Regions from separate parts of the Streptomyces sp. NPDC047081 genome, predicted to be linked through region 2. Evidence: riboswitches for the same ligand, from Rfam matches in the RefSeq annotation. Region 2 holds a riboswitch; each other region holds the start of a gene.

Region 1 (4,202 bases), on a different contig from region 2:
GCCGACGCCTGCGTCAGTCGTGTGAGTTCCGCAGTCGTCAGGGTCAGGTCCGCCACCCCCAGTAGTGCCGGGAGTTGCTCCAGCGTGCGGGCCGATGCGATCGGGGACGCTACTGTCGGCTGGGCTGCCAGCCACGACAGGGCCACCGTCGGGATCGGGACCCCGCGGGTTTCCGCGATTTCGTCCAGGGCCGTCAGGACGCGCTGCCCCCGTTCCGAGTCCGCGTGCTTCGACGCGCCCGCCGCCCTCACGCTGTCCACCTTCGTACCGGGGCGGTACTTGCCCGTCAGGAAGCCCGCCGCCAGCGCGTAGTACGGGACCGCCGCGAGGCCGTACTGCGCGGCGAGGTCCTGGAGGTCGCCCTCGTACGTGTCGCGGGAGACCAGGTTGTAGTGCGGCTGGAGAGCCACGTACTTGGCCAGGCCCTCGCGGTCGGAGAACTCCAGCGACGCCCGCAGCCGCTCCGCCGAGATGTTGGACGCGGCGATGTTGCGCACCTTGCCCGCCCGCACCAGCTCGTCCAGCGCGCCGATGATCTCCTCGACCGGCACCTCGGGCTTGTCGAAGTGGGTGTAGTAGAGGTCGATGTAGTCGGTGCCGAGGCGGCGCAGGGACGCGTCGGCGGCGGCCTTGATGTTGGCCGCGGACAGGCCCTGGTACTCCGGGTGCTGGCTCACCTTGGTCGCGATGACGACGTCGGACCGGTTGCCGCGGGCCTTGACCCACTTGCCGATGATCGTCTCGGACTCGCCGCCCTTGTTGCCGGGCACCCAGGCCGAGTAGCCGTCGGCGGTGTCCACGAAGTTGCCGCCCGCGGCCGCGTACGCGTCCAGGACGGCGAAGGACGTCGCCTCGTCGGCGGTCCAGCCGAAGACGTTGCCGCCGAGGCAGAGCGGGAAGACCTCCAGGTCGGAGGAGCCGAGCTTGCGCAGGGAAGGAGAAGGAGTGGCAGTCATGTTCAGCGTCAACGCCCGCCCTGGAGCCCGGCCTTCCGGGTCACCCGCAAACATCGTGTAAACAACACCGGAGCGTTACGGGTTCAGGCCCTTGCTGCGCAGCCACGTCATCGGGTCGATGCCGTCGGACTGGCCGTTCGGGTGGACCTCCAGGTGCAGGTGCGGCCCGGTCACGTTGCCCGTCGCGCCCACGCGGCCGATGACGTCACCCGTGGCGACCTTCTGCCCGACGCTCACGCTGATCGACGACTGGTGGCAGAACCACAGCTCCGTACCGTCGTCGAGCGTGATGATCGTGCGGTAGCCGTACGACCCCGCCCAGCCGGCCTCCGTGACGGTGCCGGAGTGGATCGCCTTGATGAGCGTGCCCGTCGGGGCGGCGAAGTCGAGGCCCGTGTGGTAGCCGGAGGACCACATGGAGCCGGCCTGTCCGAAGGTGCCGGTGATCGTGTAGGACACGACCGGCAGCTTGTACTGCTTGGCCAGCTCGGCGAGCTTCGCGGCCTCGGCCGCCTTCTCGGCCGCCGCCTCCGCCTTCGCCTTGGCGGCCTTGGCCTTGGCCGCCGCGTCCTGCTCGGCCTTGGCGGCCGCGTCGTCGATCTGCCTGGCGAGCGCCGCCTCGGTGGCGGACTGGGCCTTGCTGTCGACCTGGACCTGCTGCGACTCGGCCTGCGCCATGATCCGGTCGCGCAGCGCCTCGCCCGCGTCCCGGGCGCCCTGCGTGGTGTCCTCGGTGGTCACGCCGACGGAGCTGAGCGCGGTCGCGGAGCCCTTGGGTGCCTCGGAGGAGCCGCCGAACACGGCGCCGACGGAGGGCAGATCGGGCATGGAGATGGAGACCGGCGGCTTCCCGGTGTTGGCGCTGGCCATGCCGCCCGCGCCGACGGCGGCTATGACGCCGACGCCGAGAACCGTGGAGCTGCGGGCGAGTCCCCCGCCGCGCTGCTTGGCGACACGGTGCCGGCCGCGTACCGGAGCGATGGAGTCCGCGGTGGGGTTCCACTCCTCCCACTGGCCCTCTTCGGTGCGGGGGCCGGCGAAGCCGAAAGGCTCGGTGCTCGGCACGAACGGGGCTGCCGGGGCAGGCGGGTTGGACGCCACGTGGGCGTGCTCCTTTCCTTCCTTCTCGCCTACCGGGTTAGCTGACGGGTTCGGAGCAGGAAGGTCTCCTACGCGCGTAAACCTGCCGTGGGTCCACGGCGGTCTCCGCGCGATTCACCCCAGGGTGGTGGTTCCCCGGTTCCCTTGCGGGATTCGGCGCGTGCGCACGGAGCCGCCTCTTGTGACGGCTGGGACGACCGCGCTGCGTTATCGAACGTTAATAGACCCGGGGGGTCGTTTCCAAGCTGTTCGGCTTGATCATTAACGAATCCTGGCTGGACGTAGGGCCCATGGACGGCGAAAAACGGGCGAGTTGACCCGCCCTCAGGATCTTCACAGGCATTGACGGTATGTCAGTTGTTATGCAGAGAGTCACGGCCTGCGTACGGCGAGCAGCGCCATGTCGTCCGTGGTGCCGTCCCCGGTGTGCCGGCGCACCCCGCGCGCGAGGGTGTCGAGCAGTACGCCGGGTTCGCGGAAGACCCGGCCGGCGAGCCGGGCCGCGGGGTCGTAGAACTCGCCCTGTCCGTCGCGCGCCTCGGACAGCCCGTCCGTGTAAAGCAGCAGGGTGGCTCCGCCGGGGAACTTCGTCTCCTCGGCGCGGTCGGGCCAGGCGCCCAGCTCGCCCATGCCGAGCGGCAGCGCGGGCTCGCTCGGGTGCAGGGTGCGTACGGTGCCGTCGGGGCACAGGAGCAGCGGGGGCGGGTGGCCACGGTTGACGATCCGCAACACCCCGTCGTCGTGCGGGAGTTCGGCGAGTACGGCGGTGGTGAACCCCTCGAAGGCGTCGAGCCCGGCGCGCCGGGTGCCCTCGCGGGCCAGCGCCCGCTCCAGCCGCCCCGCGACCGCCTCCAGGGTCGCCTCCTGCTCGGCCGCCTCCCGGAAGGCCCCGATGACGACGGCGACGGCGGCCACCGCGCCCATCCCCTTGCCCCGCACATCGCCGACGACGAGCCGGACGCCGTACGGGGTGTCCTGCACCGCGTACAGATCGCCGCCGATGAACGCGTCGGCCTGCGCCGCCTCGTAGCGTGCCGCGATGTCGAACCCGGCGATGCGCTCGGCGGGTTCGGGCAGTACGGCGCGCTGGGCGGCCTCGGCGATCTCGCGGGTGGAGGCGAGCCGCGCGTCGCCGCGGGCCACGACCCGGTTGATGCCGGCCGCGAGCAGGGCGACCGTGGCCACGGTGACGGCCTCGGTGAGCGTGTCGGCGTCGGGCCCCCAGCCGAAGCGGACGTGGACCCCGTAGGTGGCGAGGGTGGCGATGGCACCGGTGACCGCGGTGGCGGCGAGTGAGAGGACGGGCGCTGCGACGAGCGGGGCGGCCGTGAAGAAGGGGGCGGCGGTGAAGTCCTTCGGGGTGAGGCTGTCGTACAGGATCCCCCCGGCGATCAGCAGCACGGGCAGCACACGCAGGAAGGCGACGGCGTCCCGGGACAGCCGTCCGCCGGCGCTCGCGTACGGCCGCTCATGATCCACAAGTCCAGGCTTCCTGGAGCGGGGCCGGGCGGCGAGTGGTGTGGGCCGACCGAATGACGCAGGTGAGGAGGGGCGGAAGTAAACCGTGGTGCTGAGCGTCCCGCGGATGGCGTATGCTGGTGACACACCGACGCGGGGTGGAGCAGCTCGGTAGCTCGCTGGGCTCATAACCCAGAGGTCGCAGGTTCAAATCCTGTCCCCGCTACTCAAGGCTCAGGGCCGGAATCCAGTCACTGGATTCCGGCCCTGAGTGTTTTCCCCAAGTGGCTTCCCTGAGTGTCTTCACGCTCCGGGGTTGTTCGCGTGGGTCAGGGTCTCCCAGGAGACGAAGAGGTCGTCGGTGCCGGCCGGGCGGGTCTCCTCGGCGAGCTTGTGGGCGTAGGGGACCTTCATGTCGAGACGGTTCTCCAGGTGGTTGAGGGCCACCTCCAGGTCGGGGCCCATGTTCCGGTCGACCTTGCCGCCGCACAGCCAGGCCGGCGGGTTCTCCCCCATCTGGTAGCGGGCGTGGAAGTCGAGCGCGGCCTTCAGCCGGTCCTTGACCTCGCCGTACAGGTCGACGCCCTGGTGCCAGGCGGTCTCGGCGATGTGGGCGGTGGCGGCGAGGGAGTAGCCGACGTGCTTGAAGTTGCGGCAGGTCTCCTGGGCGAGGCCGTCCTTGAAGCG
Region 2 (4,202 bases):
CGGCGAGGTCGGCGATGGTGACGTCCTCGGTCTCGCCGGAGCGGTGGGACATCATGCACTTGAAGCCGTTGCGCTGGGCGAGCTCGACGGCGTCCAGGGTCTCGGTGAGCGAGCCGATCTGGTTCACCTTGACGAGGAGCGCGTTGGCGGCGCCGTCCTCGATGCCGCGGGCGAGGCGCTCCGGGTTGGTGACGAACAGGTCGTCGCCGACGATCTGGACCTTGTCTCCGAGCTTGTCCGTGAGGACCTTCCAGCCGGCCCAGTCGTCCTCGAACAGCGGGTCCTCGATGGAGACGAGCGGGTAGGCCGCGACGAGCTCCTCGTAGTACTCCGTCATCTCGGCGGCGGAGCGCTCCTTGCCCTCGAAGAGGTACTTGCCGTCCTTGTAGAACTCGGAGGCGGCGACGTCGAGCGCGAGGGCGATCTGCTCGCCGGGGGCGTAGCCGGCTTCCTTGATGGCCTCGAGGATGAGGTCGAGGGCGGCGCGGTTGGAGTCCAGGTTCGGGGCGAAGCCGCCCTCGTCGCCGAGGCCGGTGGACAGGCCGCGGCCCTTCAGGACCTTCTTGAGGGTGTGGTAGACCTCGGTGCCCCAGCGCAGCGCCTCGGAGAAGGACTCCGCGCCGATCGGGGCGATCATGAACTCCTGGATGTCGACGTTGGAGTCCGCGTGGGATCCGCCGTTCAGGATGTTCATCATCGGGACGGGCAGCAGGTGCGCGTTCGGGCCGCCGAGGTAGCGGAAGAGCGGGAGGTCGCTGGCCTCGGAGGCGGCGTGGGCGACGGCGAGGGAGACGCCGAGGATGGCGTTGGCGCCGAGGGAGCCCTTGTTGTCGGTGGCGTCCAGGTCGAACATCGCCTGGTCGATCAGGCGCTGCTCGGTGGCGTCGTAGCCGACCAGCTCCGGGCCGATCTGCTCGATGACGGCGAGGACGGCCTTCTCGACACCCTTGCCCTGGTAGCGGTTCGGGTCACCGTCTCGGAGCTCGATGGCCTCGAAGGCGCCGGTGGAGGCGCCGGAGGGGACGGCGGCACGACCCGTGCTGCCGTCGTCGAGGCCGACCTCGACCTCGACCGTGGGGTTGCCTCGGGAGTCCAGGATTTCCCGGGCTACGACGACGTCGATGGACGGCACGAGCATCTCCTTCTTGGGATGTGACGCGGCTACGGCAGCACCGCAGCGGCTCTGCGAGACGAGCCTAACCGGCTCCGGCGGATCGGCCACGCTGCCGCCCACCTCTTGGGCAGAACCGAGAGTAAATTGTTTCCGAACGGAACAAAAACCTGCGCGGAAGCACGCGTGCGCGCACACAAAAAGCCCCGCCCCGGTGCGTACGGGGGAACACGCACCGAGGCGGGGAGTCCGTGGGGGACGGGGGAGGCCCTCACGTGTCCTCCATATTGGTGGACACGGCTGTGAAGGCACTGTGGTTCAGCTGGGTTTTACTTCAGGTGGAGCTGCTGACCCGGGTAGATGAGGTTGGCGTCCTCGACGATGTCCTTGTTCAGCTCGAACAGCTTCTTCCAGCCGCCCTTCACCTTGTGCTTCTCGGCGATGGAGCTGAGGGTGTCACCCTTGACGACCTTGTACTCGCCGTCGCCCTTCTTGACCTTCTTGCCGGTCGGGGTGGTGACGGTCTTCGTCGACTTCTTCACGGTCGTGCGCTCGGAGGAGCGGGACGCGGCCTGGGAGTCGGAGCGGGTCGTGTTCGAGGAGCTGCCGGCCGAGCTGGACGCGCTGCTGCCGTTGTAGGCGGCGCTGGACAGGCCCGTGCCGCAGACCGGCCAGGCGCCCTTGCCCTGGGAGGCGAGGACCTTCTCGGCGACGGCGATCTGCTGCGCCTTGGAGGCCTGGTTGGCCTGCGCGGCGTAGGCGGTGCCGCCGTACGCGGCCCAGGTGGAGGCGGAGAACTGCAGACCGCCGTAGTAGCCGTTGCCGGTGTTGATGGACCAGTTGCCGCCGGACTCGCACTGGGCGACGGCGTCCCACTCGGAGGCGGTGGCGGCGGAGGCGCTGCCGGCGGCCATCAGCGGGGCGGCGACGGCGGCGGCACCGGTGACGCCGACGACGGCGATGGCACGGGCGGTCTTGGACGGACGACGGTGCTTGCCCTTGCTGGAAAACAGCATGGATGGATCCCCTCACCGACGCCTGCGAGGTGAGCTGTCGGGTTCGGGCCGGTTGAGTTGCCCGGCCGCGCCCTCGTCTCCACGAGGCGCGGCTACACCCCAAGCCGCCACCGTCAACCATCCGGTGGGGCGCTTACCTTGGGTCCCCCGCTCCTGCCTACGGCGCTGTCAAGCGACGACTGTTCCCGCACGGCCGCTGGCAGGATTCGGCGTTGCGACCGACGGGGCTCGGGTTGCCGAGCGGTGACGACGGTAGACAGGGAATCCGGCGAATTTCAAAGACGATCAGGGCTTCTGAGACTCATCCCACACTTTCGCCAAATCGGACATTCGGCGCGAAGTGTGACGTGAACTCCCGTCTTTTTTCACCCCGTTCGAGGTCTATTCGGCGGGGAGGTCCAGGGTCTGACCGGCAGTGATGTGGTTCGGGTCGGTGCCGATGTCCTGCTTGTTCGCGTCATAGAGGGCGCGCCACCCGCCGTCCAGGTCAAGGGAGTCGGCGATGGAGGCGAGAGTGTCGCCGGCGTGGACGGTGTACGTGTCGTCCGTACGACCCGTGTCCGCATCCTCATCGGCGGCGGCGCCGCGGTGTTTGCCGCTGCCGACCGCGCCGGTGTCGACGAGGCTCCAAGAGCCGACGGCCTGCTCGGAGTTGTCCGAGTCGTCACCGTTCGCCCGATCTGTAGATGAGCTGTCGGTTTTCTGTGACTCGGACGGAGAGGCGGAAGGCGACGCGGAATTGCCGGATTTGGTGGAGTTGTCCGCACTGTCGGTGGAGGCGCTCGGCGAGGCGGAACCGTCGGATCCATCACCGGAGGACGAGGAACCCGATCCCGTGTCACCGGACGAGTTGGACAAGCCGGTGGAGCCGGAACTGTCGGACGAGTCCGAATTCCCGGACGAACCGGACGAGTCGTCCGCGACACCGGTGTCCACGTCGGCCGAGCCGGAGTCCTTGGTCAGCCCGGTGGTCAGTCCACAGGTGTGGAAGGCACCCACACCCTGGTCGTCGAGGAGCTTCTCGGCGACGGCGATCTGCTGGTTGCGGCTGGCCAGGTCGGCGCTCGGGGCGTAGTCGAGGCCGCCGTACTTCTCCCAGTCCTCCTGGGTGAGCTTCAGCCCGCCGTAGAACCCGTCACCGTTGTTCTCGCTCCAGGAGCCACCGGTCTCGCACTGTGCCACCTTGTCCCAGGTGTTTCCGTCGGCGGCGCTGGCGCCGCTCGCGGCGAACAGCGGGATCGCGATGGCGGAGCCGGTCACGCCGGCCGCGACGAGGAGTGCCGGAGCCTGGCGGGGGCGACGGTGACGACCGTTCCCGGAGAGCATGCGGGGGCCTTTCGCGAGACAGCAGTGACCGCGGCGCGTGAAGCTTGGGCCAAGCCTTGGCGCCGCCATGGTCCGTGAACCTATCGACTGACGATCACTTGTCACAAGTTAATGCCGCGTAGATCACGTGAAGATCACAGACTTGAGCGCGTGTCACGTTCGGCTGGAAGGACGTGTCGGCCCAACCGGGCTGAACTCGACCGGAAGCGTACGCAGTCCACGCATGATGAGCCCACCACGCCACCTCAACTCGGCGGGATCGGTGGCGAGTTGCAGATCGGGCAGCCGGGTGAGGAGGGTGGCGAGCGCGGTCTGCCCCTCAAGTCGGGCCAGCGGAGCGCCCAGACAGTAGTGGATGCCGTGCCCGTATCCGAGGTGCTGGTTGTCACGGCGGGAGAGGTCGAGGGTGTCGGGCTCGGCGAACCGCTCGGGATCCCGGTCGGCCGCGGCGAGTACGACGAGAACCGGATCGCCGGTCGCGATGTCCTGCCCGCCGATGCGAAGCGGCTCGGTGGCGAACCGCCAGGTGGCGAGCTCCACGGGCCCGTCGTAGCGCAGCAGTTCCTCCACCCCCGTCTCCAGCAGCCCGCGTTCGCCGGCGGCGAGGGAGGACTGGAGTCTGTGGCGCTGCTCGGGGTGGGTGAGGAGGGCGTACGTCCCGTTGCCGATGAGGTTGACGGTGGTCTCGAACCCGGCGAACAGCAGGATGAAGGCCATGGCGGCGGCCTCGTTCTCGGTGAGGTGCTCGC
Region 3 (4,202 bases), on a different contig from region 2:
GGCGATGCTGCACGGCGCGCTGACGATGCTGGTCACCGGCGCGATCCTGGTCGGCCTCAACCAGGCCGACGACCAGCACGTCAACAACATCAAGATCGGCGTGAAGCTGGCCCTGCTGATCGTGATCCTCGGGCTGGTCTATGTGAAGCGGGACGACGAGAAGGTCGACAAGAGCCTGTTCGGGCTGGTCGGCGCGCTCACCACGGCGAACATCTTCATCGCGGTGCTGTGGACCTGAGGTCGGCGCGGGCCGCGACGACGGCCCCCGCGGCGACGGCGAGCCACGCCGCCACCGCGATCCACAGCAGCGCCCGACCCGGGCCTTCGAGCCAGGAGACGTCGAGGACGGCGGCGATGGACAGGGTCGCCGCCGCGGTCATCCCCATCGGGAAGACGGTGGACCAGCGCCGCACGTCGTAACGCAGCCGGGGCCGTGCGGCCTCCGCGACCAGCAGTACGGCGTACCAGGCGACGTCGAGCACGAGCAGCGCGAGGGTGACGGCGCGCAGGACGCCGCGGTCGTCGTCGTTCCACAGATACAGGCGCGCGCTGTCGGCGGCGATCAGCTTGGACCCGGCCAGCGCCGAGATGGCGAGCGCGCCGCCCGCGACCCAGTGGTCGCCGGCGCCTTCGAGGACCTGCCGCAGGTCGAAGCGGGCGAGGGCGAAGCCGTAGAGGACGAGACCGAGCCCGGACAGTACGAGCGCGGCGTGCGCCAGCCACGCCACCGCCTCCGCCCCGGCCAGCGCGGCCGCGAGCACGGCGAGGCCCTGTGTGGCCACGCAACACAGGAACACCGCGCCCGGCATGCGCCGACCCCAGTGGCGTACGACGTCCACGAGCAGCACGGGCCACAGCACGACTGCCAGCGCCAGCAGGGCCTCGGCGAGGGTCTGCCACCCGAGCGCGGAGAACCGCGTCCCGAGGACGGTGGTCGCCGCGACGGCCGTGAGCGCGGCGGGCGACCCGGCCTCGGCCCGCCACCGCTCGCGATCCCACGCCAGCCGCGCCACGAAGTCCGCCGCCAGGCCGAGCCAGGCCACGCAGGCGATCACCAGCGCGACCCGCGACACCACCTCGTCCCCCGTCAGCTGTAGCCCGACCGACACGATCCCGGTCGCCATCACAGCACCCCCGGCCGCCGGCGCACGCCGCGCCCACCAGGCACGGAACGAAACGGACGTATCGGCGGAGTGGGCAGCCATGCAGCCGATGCTAAGGAGCACACCAGGGGTTGCGGCCGGGGCACGCGCGCGTGCGCGAGGAAATTGGCGCGGGGCGCGCAGTGATGAGGCGGGGCGCGCAGTGATGAAGCGGGGCGCGCAAGGTTGATTCGCGCGCCCGCGCTCATTCATTGGCGCGCGCCCCCTGCCCAGCCTCACGCCAGTCGGGCGCGCCCCTGTCTCACGCCGGCCGCACCACGCTGTGGATGATCGACTCGCCGCCGTAGTAGATCGACTCCTCGCGGACGTACGCGCCGGGCTTGGGGGCGTGGATCATCATGCCGTTGCCTATGTAGATGCCGACGTGGCTGATGTCGTCGTAGAAGAAGATCAGGTCGCCGGGCTGGGCGTCGGCGAGGGAGACCGTGGTGCCGGCGTTCACCTGGTCGTAGGTGGTGCGGGGGAGGGAGACGCCGGCGGCCTTCCACGCGGCCTGGGTGAGGCCTGAGCAGTCGTAGGAGTCGGGGCCGGTCGCGCCCCAGACGTACGGCTTGCCGATCTGCGAGCGGGCGAAGGCGAGGGCCTTCGCGGCCTTGGTGGCGTACGAGGAGTCCGTGGACGTGCTTCCGCTCCCGGACGTGGACGAACCGCTCTGCTGGGCCGCCTGCTCCTCGGCCTTCTGCTCGGCCGCCTGCTGCTGCGCCAGCTCCGCGGCCTTGCGGGCGGCCTCCTCCTGCTTCTTCTTCTCGATCTCCGCGAGCCGCGCCTTCTCCTGCGCGGTCAGCTTCGACAGCAGCTCACGCGCGTCGGAGAGCTTCTTCTGGACGGTGGACTTGGCGGTCTGCAGGTCGTTCTGCGACTCGGTGAGCGACTGGAGGTTCTCGGAGGCCTCCTGGCGCTTCTTCATCGTCGCGGACTGCTCGCTGAAGTAGTCGTCGACCTCGCTCTTCTGGCGGGAGGTCAGCCGGCTCATCAGCTGTGTCTGGTCGAAGTAGTCCTGCGGGGAGTCGGCGAGCAGGAAGGTCGCCGTGTCCGGCGCGGCGGCGCCCGTGCGGTACTCGGCGGCGGCGAAGGAACCGAGCCGCTCCCGCTGTTCGTTGAGCTTCTGGGCGCGCTTGGCGACGTCGTCGAGGAGGCCGTCCACGCGCTTGCGCTGCTTGGAGGTCTTCTCCTTCGCCGCGTTGTACTTCTCGGTCGCCGACTCGGCCTGGCGGTACAGGTCGTCGACCTTCTTCTCGACCTCTTCGAGGGAGGGGTTCCCGTCGGCGGACGGGGCGGCGTTGGCCGTCTGGGAGAGCAGGGCCACGGAGGTGAGGGCGGCCGTGGCGAGAGCGGGGGTGCGTATGCCGGCTACGCGCGTACCCGCGGGGCGCGACTTGCGGTGCGACGCCAAGGGAGGCGACTCCTTCCATAATCCGCCTACCGAGTTAGCTGTCGGGTTCGGGCGGGTGGTTCGGAAGGGTTGCCCTACGGTCCTTGTCCCCCATGGGAGTTGGACCGATTCACCCCAAGGTCGGTGGGTCCCCGGCTCCGGCTGCGCGGCGGCGCCCCGGACTCGGCGGAGGCCGCACGGCCCGGCGAGGTTCGCCGGTGGGGGTCGTTCGGCCTGCTCGGAACGGTAGCCAACTCGTGTGGCCCGTGTGAAGGTTGATGTTCGATATGCCCGATACATTTTCGTGACCTTTGGTCAGCAGGGCGAGGGTGCTCACGTACTGTGACGGCGTGGTCCGGGAGCGTGTCGGCTTCGTCGGATCCCGCGATGTTCTCGGGGCGGCAGCGGGTTGTCAGTGGGGCGCCCTAGACTCGGAGAGCGATGAGCAGCCTCTTTGACGACAGCTTCCTGGCGGACCTCAAGGCACCCCGTGGCCACGAGGAGGAACCCCCACCGCCACCCGAGGACGATCACGGTCCGGAACCGGTTCCGGACGATCTGTTCGGCGGGAAGTTCGACGTGCCGCCGGACCGGGACACTTACTACCGTGACGGCGCCCCGCGGCCGGTGATCGACCCCGCCGCGCTGCTGGACGGGCTGAACGAGAACCAGCGCGCCGCCGTCGTGCACGCGGGCACGCCCCTGCTCATCGTGGCCGGCGCCGGCTCCGGCAAGACCCGTGTGCTCACGCACCGCATCGCGCACCTCCTCGCCGAGCGGAACGTGCACCCGGGCCAGATCCTCGCGATCACCTTCACCAACAAGGCCGCCGGCGAGATGAAGGAGCGCGTCGAGCAGCTCGTCGGCCCGCGCGCCAACGCGATGTGGGTGATGACCTTCCACAGCGCGTGCGTGCGGATCCTGCGCAGGGAGAGCAAGAAGCTCGGCTTCACGTCCTCCTTCTCGATCTACGACGCCGCCGACAGCAAGCGGCTGATGGCCCTGGTCTGCCGCGACCTGGACCTCGACCCCAAGCGGTATCCGCCCAAGTCCTTCAGCGCCAAGATCAGCAACCTGAAGAACGAGCTGATCGACGAGGAGGACTTCGCCGCCCAGGCCGCCGACGGCTTCGAGAAGACCCTCGCCCAGGCTTACGCGATGTACCAGTCGCGGCTGCGCGAGGCGAACGCCCTCGACTTCGACGACCTGATCATGACGACGGTCAACCTCCTGCGCGCCTTCCCGGACGTCGCCGAGCACTACCGCCGCCGCTTCCGCCACGTCATGGTCGACGAGTACCAGGACACCAACCACGCCCAGTACGCGCTCGTGCGCGAGCTGGTGGGGACCAGCGAGCACCCCGTCGACGTCCCGCCGAACGAGTACGACCTCCCGCCCGCCGAGCTGTGTGTCGTGGGTGACGCCGACCAGTCGATCTACGCCTTCCGCGGCGCGACGATCCGCAACATCCTCCAGTTCGAGGAGGACTACCCGAACGCGACGACGATCCTCCTGGAGCAGAACTACCGCTCCACGCAGACGATCCTCTCCGCCGCCAACGCGGTCATCGAGCGCAACGAGTCCCGCCGCCCCAAGAACCTGTGGACCAACGCGGGCGCGGGCGCGCGCATCACCGGCTATGTCGCCGACACCGAGCACGACGAGGC
Region 4 (4,202 bases), on a different contig from region 2:
CGGCAGCCGCCGCGGCCACACCGGACACCAGCACCTGCCCTGGGTCGCCCTCGACACCGACGCCACCGAGGAGCGCGGCGAGGTCTACGGCTGCGCGCTCGGCTGGTCCGGCTCCTGGCGCATCGCGGTGGCGCAACTCCCGGACGCGCGCGTGCAGATCACCGGCGGTGCCGGCTACGACGACTCCGGGCTGCTGAGGCTGGAGTCGGGGGAGTCGTACACCACCCCCGTCTTCGCCGGCCTGTGGAGCGACGGCGGCTTCGGCGGTGCGAGCCGGGCCTGGCACGCGTACCAGCGCGCGTACGTGATCCCGGACGCCGAGCAGGACCGCCCGGTGCTGTTCAACTCCTGGGAGGCCACCGAGTTCGACATCTCCGAGGAGCAGCAGGGCACGCTCGCCCGGCGGGCCGCGGCGATCGGCGTCGAGCTCTTCGTCGTCGACGACGGCTGGTTCGGCGAGCGCACCAGCGACCGCGCCGGGCTCGGCGACTGGACGCCCAACCCCGACCGCTTCCCCAAGGGCCTCGCACCGCTCGCCGACTACGTGCACGCGCTCGGCATGCAGTTCGGCATCTGGGTCGAGCCCGAAATGGTCAATCCGGACAGCGAGCTCTACCGCGCCCACCCCGACTGGGCGCAGTTCCAACCGGGACGAAAGCGGATGGAATTCCGCAATCAGCTCGTCCTCAACCTCGCCCGCGAGGACGTCCAGGAGTACCTCTGGGAGCGCCTCGACACACTCCTGACCAGCGCCCCGATCGACTACGTCAAGTGGGACTTCAACCGCTGCTTCACCGACGCCGGCTGGCCCGGCGAGGCCTATCCGCAGCGCCTGTGGGTCGACCATGTGCGCGCCTTTTACGCCCTGTTGGACCGCCTGCGGGCCGCCCACCCCGGCGTCGCCTTCGAGTCCTGCTCGGGCGGCGGCGGCCGGATCGACCTCGGCGTCATGAGCCGTACCGACCAGGTGTGGACCTCCGACAACACCGACCCGCTGGACCGGCTCGCCATCCAGCACGGCTTCAGCCAGATCCACCCCGCGCGCGTGATGGCCGCCTGGGTCACCGACAGCCCCAACACCCAGCTCAACGGCCGGATCAGCTCGCTGCGCTTCCGCTTCGTGAGCTCCATGGCCGGTGTGCTCGGGGTCGGCGGCGACCTCACCCAGTGGACCGAGGAGGAGCTCGCCGAGGCCGGTGAGTGGGTTGCCCTCTACAAGGAGATCCGCCCGCTCGTGCAGCACGGCGACCTCTACCGGCTGCGCCCGCCGACGGGCGGCCTGAGCGCGGTCCAGTACGTGCGCGGCGACGAGACGGTCGTCCTCGCCTGGCTCCAGGCGCAGAGTTACGGCGAACCCGTACCGGCGCTGCGACTGCGGGGCCTCGACCCCACAGCCTCGTACGAATGCCGTGAAACGGGCGAAGTTCACAGGGGTGCCGTATTGCTGCATCACGGACTGTGGACCGGACTGCGCGGCGACCTTGATGCGGCAGTCCTCCGCCTGCGCCGCATCTGAGCCTTCTGTCCGAATTGGCGTCTTCATTCCAACTCGCTCTGGAATAAGGAAAGCTGGAGCAGTGTCACGTGAGGAGCGTCATATCCGTGACGGTGCGTGCCCCGTCATGTTCACGTAATTCAGGTGCTTTTCAAGGGACTTTGGTCTCGGCGACTGCTTCCTGATTCACGGAGTGTGACGGGGAATTCCGGAAAGGGATCAAGGGAATCGCATTCACAGGGAACCGTCACTTGTCCCTTTGCGTCTTGGTCGCTTACGTTCCACACCAATCCGGACGGACGCCCAATCCTGCCGCCGCCCGGTGTCCGCACAACTCACCCGTGAACGGCAGGAGCGGGGGACCCACAGGTACAACCGCCTGGACCGGTCTCCGGAACAGGCTTGGGGTAAAGCCGCGCCGAAACGCGCGGCCGGACATCTCCAGTCCGCACCCGACAGCTCACCTCGCAGGCGCCGGAGAGGAATTCGCCATGCCCGCGAAGGGTAAGCACCGCCGCCCGAAGTCCCCGCGTCTTTCCCGCTCGATCGCCGTCGCCGGAACCGGTGGCGCCGCTCTCGCCCTCCCGCTCATGGGGGCCACCGGCGCCCATGCGGCCACCACGCAGTCCGCTTCCCAGTCGGTTTCCGAAAAGGCCGTCCAGTCCCTTCCGGTGACCCAGAAGAAGGCCGCCGAGAAGAAGAGCGCCGCCGACAACGCGGGTGCGCGCACCTATTCGGTGCGGGTCGGCGACTATCTCTCGAAGATCGCCGACGAGCAGAACGTCACCGGCGGCTGGAAGAAGCTCTACGCCGACAACCGCCAGGCCGTCGGCGACGACCCGTCGCTGATCCACCCCGGCCTGAAGCTCACCATCGGCAAGCAGGCCGCGACGAGCACCACCAAGTCCTCGTCCTCGGCCTCGTCCTCCTCCTCGGCCAAGTCGCAGTCGTCCTCCGCCAAGACGTCCGCCACCCGGACCGCCGAGACCACCAGCACCGCCACCGGCTTCACCCTCCCGGTCTCCGGCGGCACCATCGGCACCGGCTACCACGTGGCCGGCAGCATGTGGTCCAGCGGCTACCACACCGGCGTCGACTTCGTCGTCCCGACCGGCACCTCCCTCAAGGCCGTGGGCGCGGGCACGGTCGTCTCCGCGGGCTGGGGCGGCGCCTACGGCAACCAGGTCGTCATCAAGCTCGCCGACGGCTACTACGCCCAGTACGGCCACCTCTCCCAGCTCTCCGTCTCGGCCGGCCAGACCGTGACCGAGGGCCAGCAGATCGGCCTCTCCGGCGCGACCGGCAACGTCACCGGCCCGCACCTGCACTTCGAGATCCGCACCACGCCGGACTACGGCTCCGACGTGGACCCCGTGGCCTACCTCCGCTCGAAGGGCGTCGCCGTCGGCTGACCCCCGCCGACCCGACCGCCCGACACGCCGCCGAAGGCCGGACCCCGATCCCCGGGTCCGGCCTTCGGTGTGTCCGGCTCCGTCTGTTCGGGTTGCGGTGTTGCGGTCGTGTGGCGGGAGGGGCGGGGGTGTCGACAGGGAGGGGGCGCCGGCGGCACAGTGAACCCCGTTGCCCTGCAAGCGCTTTCTGCATCCGAAGGAGCCCCGCCTGTGACGACCACCCGCAGAGCATTCGGAGCCCTCGCCGCAGGCGCCGCCCTGGCCGCCCTCGCCCCTGCGCAAGGCGCGAGCGCCGCGCCCCGCCGGCGTCTCCTCGCCCACGACGACTTCCGGCGCGGCCTCGGCAAATGGGCCGTAGAACTGGAGAACGGCGGAACGGTCACCGCCTCGCGCGGGACGCTGGAGGTGGACGTACCCGCCGGCGCCACGGTCTGGTTCAGGCGGCGCCTCGACGGGCCGTACGCCATCGAGTACACCGCCACGGCCGTCTCCGAAGGCGGGGTCAACGACCGTGTGTCCGACCTCAACAACTTCTGGAACGCCACCGACGTCCGCTCCCCGGACGACATCTTCGCCACGCGGCGCGGCGGAGCACTGGCCGAGTACGACTACCTCCGCACGTACTACGTCGGCTACGGCGCCAACACCAACACCACGACCCGGCTGCGCCGTTACGTCGGCGAGGCCGGGGTCCGGCCGCTGATCTACGACTACACCGAGCCGCTGCTCGTCGCGAACGAGCCCAACCGGGTCCGGATCGTGTCCGACGGGTCGGCGGTCCGCTGGCGGAACAACGGGCGGCTCGTCTTCGACTACGACGACCAGGACCCGTACACAAGCGGGCATTTCGCCTTCCGGACGACCTGGAGTCATTTCCGGATCAGCGACTTCAGGGTCTGGCGGTTGACCCTTCAACAGCCCTGATCGGAAGGTTATTCCTGGCTTGGGGAGATCTTTAGAAGTGGCTTATCTCACCGCCCGTCAACCCCTTCTTACGGTCGCGTAGGTCACATTCGAAGGTGAATCATGAACAGCGTGGCAGACGATTCGAAGAGTGACAGCAGATCCGTGATCGGGTCGTACGTTGCGGTGGGGGACAGCTTCACCGAGGGCGTCGGCGACCCCGGCCCCGACGGGGCGTTCGTCGGCTGGGCCGACCGGTTCGCGGTGCTGCTCGCGGACCGCAGGCCCGAGGGCGACTTCGGCTACACCAACCTCGCCGTGCGCGGCAAACTGCTCGACCAGATCGTGGCGGACCAGGTTCCGAAGGCTCTTGAGCTGGCGCCGGACCTGGT

The links. A riboswitch is a leader RNA that binds a small molecule or an ion and turns the genes downstream of it on or off. The one in region 2 is predicted to bind cyclic di-AMP.
Region 1: another riboswitch for cyclic di-AMP. It lies ahead of ABZ848_RS24665 (M23 family metallopeptidase); the one in region 2 lies ahead of ABZ848_RS02380 (transglycosylase family protein).
Region 3: another riboswitch for cyclic di-AMP. It lies ahead of ABZ848_RS12920 (NlpC/P60 family protein); the one in region 2 lies ahead of ABZ848_RS02380 (transglycosylase family protein).
Region 4: another riboswitch for cyclic di-AMP. It lies ahead of ABZ848_RS15715 (LysM peptidoglycan-binding domain-containing M23 family metallopeptidase); the one in region 2 lies ahead of ABZ848_RS02380 (transglycosylase family protein).

The regions. Positions count from the first base shown of each region.
Region 1 is NZ_JBEYUY010000012.1:269,427-273,628, reverse strand. Features, by position in the region: gene ABZ848_RS24670 (aldo/keto reductase) at 1-956, opposite strand, end outside; gene ABZ848_RS24665 (M23 family metallopeptidase) at 1,032-2,057, opposite strand; cyclic di-AMP (ydaO/yuaA leader) riboswitch at 2,069-2,226, opposite strand; gene ABZ848_RS24660 (PP2C family protein-serine/threonine phosphatase) at 2,430-3,536, opposite strand; tRNA gene ABZ848_RS24655 (tRNA-Met) at 3,668-3,741, shown strand; gene ABZ848_RS24650 (alginate lyase family protein) at 3,819-4,202, opposite strand, start outside.
Region 2 is NZ_JBEYUY010000001.1:510,244-514,445, forward strand. Features, by position in the region: gene eno (phosphopyruvate hydratase) at 1-1,138, opposite strand, end outside; gene ABZ848_RS02380 (transglycosylase family protein) at 1,441-2,127, opposite strand; cyclic di-AMP (ydaO/yuaA leader) riboswitch at 2,132-2,302, opposite strand; gene ABZ848_RS02385 (transglycosylase family protein) at 2,509-3,453, opposite strand; gene ABZ848_RS02390 (cytochrome P450) at 3,607-4,202, opposite strand, start outside.
Region 3 is NZ_JBEYUY010000006.1:6,347-10,548, reverse strand. Features, by position in the region: gene ABZ848_RS12930 (hypothetical protein) at 1-238, shown strand, start outside; gene ABZ848_RS12925 (tellurite resistance/C4-dicarboxylate transporter family protein) at 216-1,205, opposite strand; gene ABZ848_RS12920 (NlpC/P60 family protein) at 1,405-2,556, opposite strand; cyclic di-AMP (ydaO/yuaA leader) riboswitch at 2,564-2,734, opposite strand; gene pcrA (DNA helicase PcrA) at 2,977-4,202, shown strand, end outside.
Region 4 is NZ_JBEYUY010000007.1:142,103-146,304, forward strand. Features, by position in the region: gene ABZ848_RS15710 (alpha-galactosidase) at 1-1,516, shown strand, start outside; cyclic di-AMP (ydaO/yuaA leader) riboswitch at 1,817-1,982, shown strand; gene ABZ848_RS15715 (LysM peptidoglycan-binding domain-containing M23 family metallopeptidase) at 1,987-2,907, shown strand; gene ABZ848_RS15720 (DUF6250 domain-containing protein) at 3,118-3,831, shown strand; gene ABZ848_RS15725 (SGNH/GDSL hydrolase family protein) at 3,976-4,202, shown strand, end outside.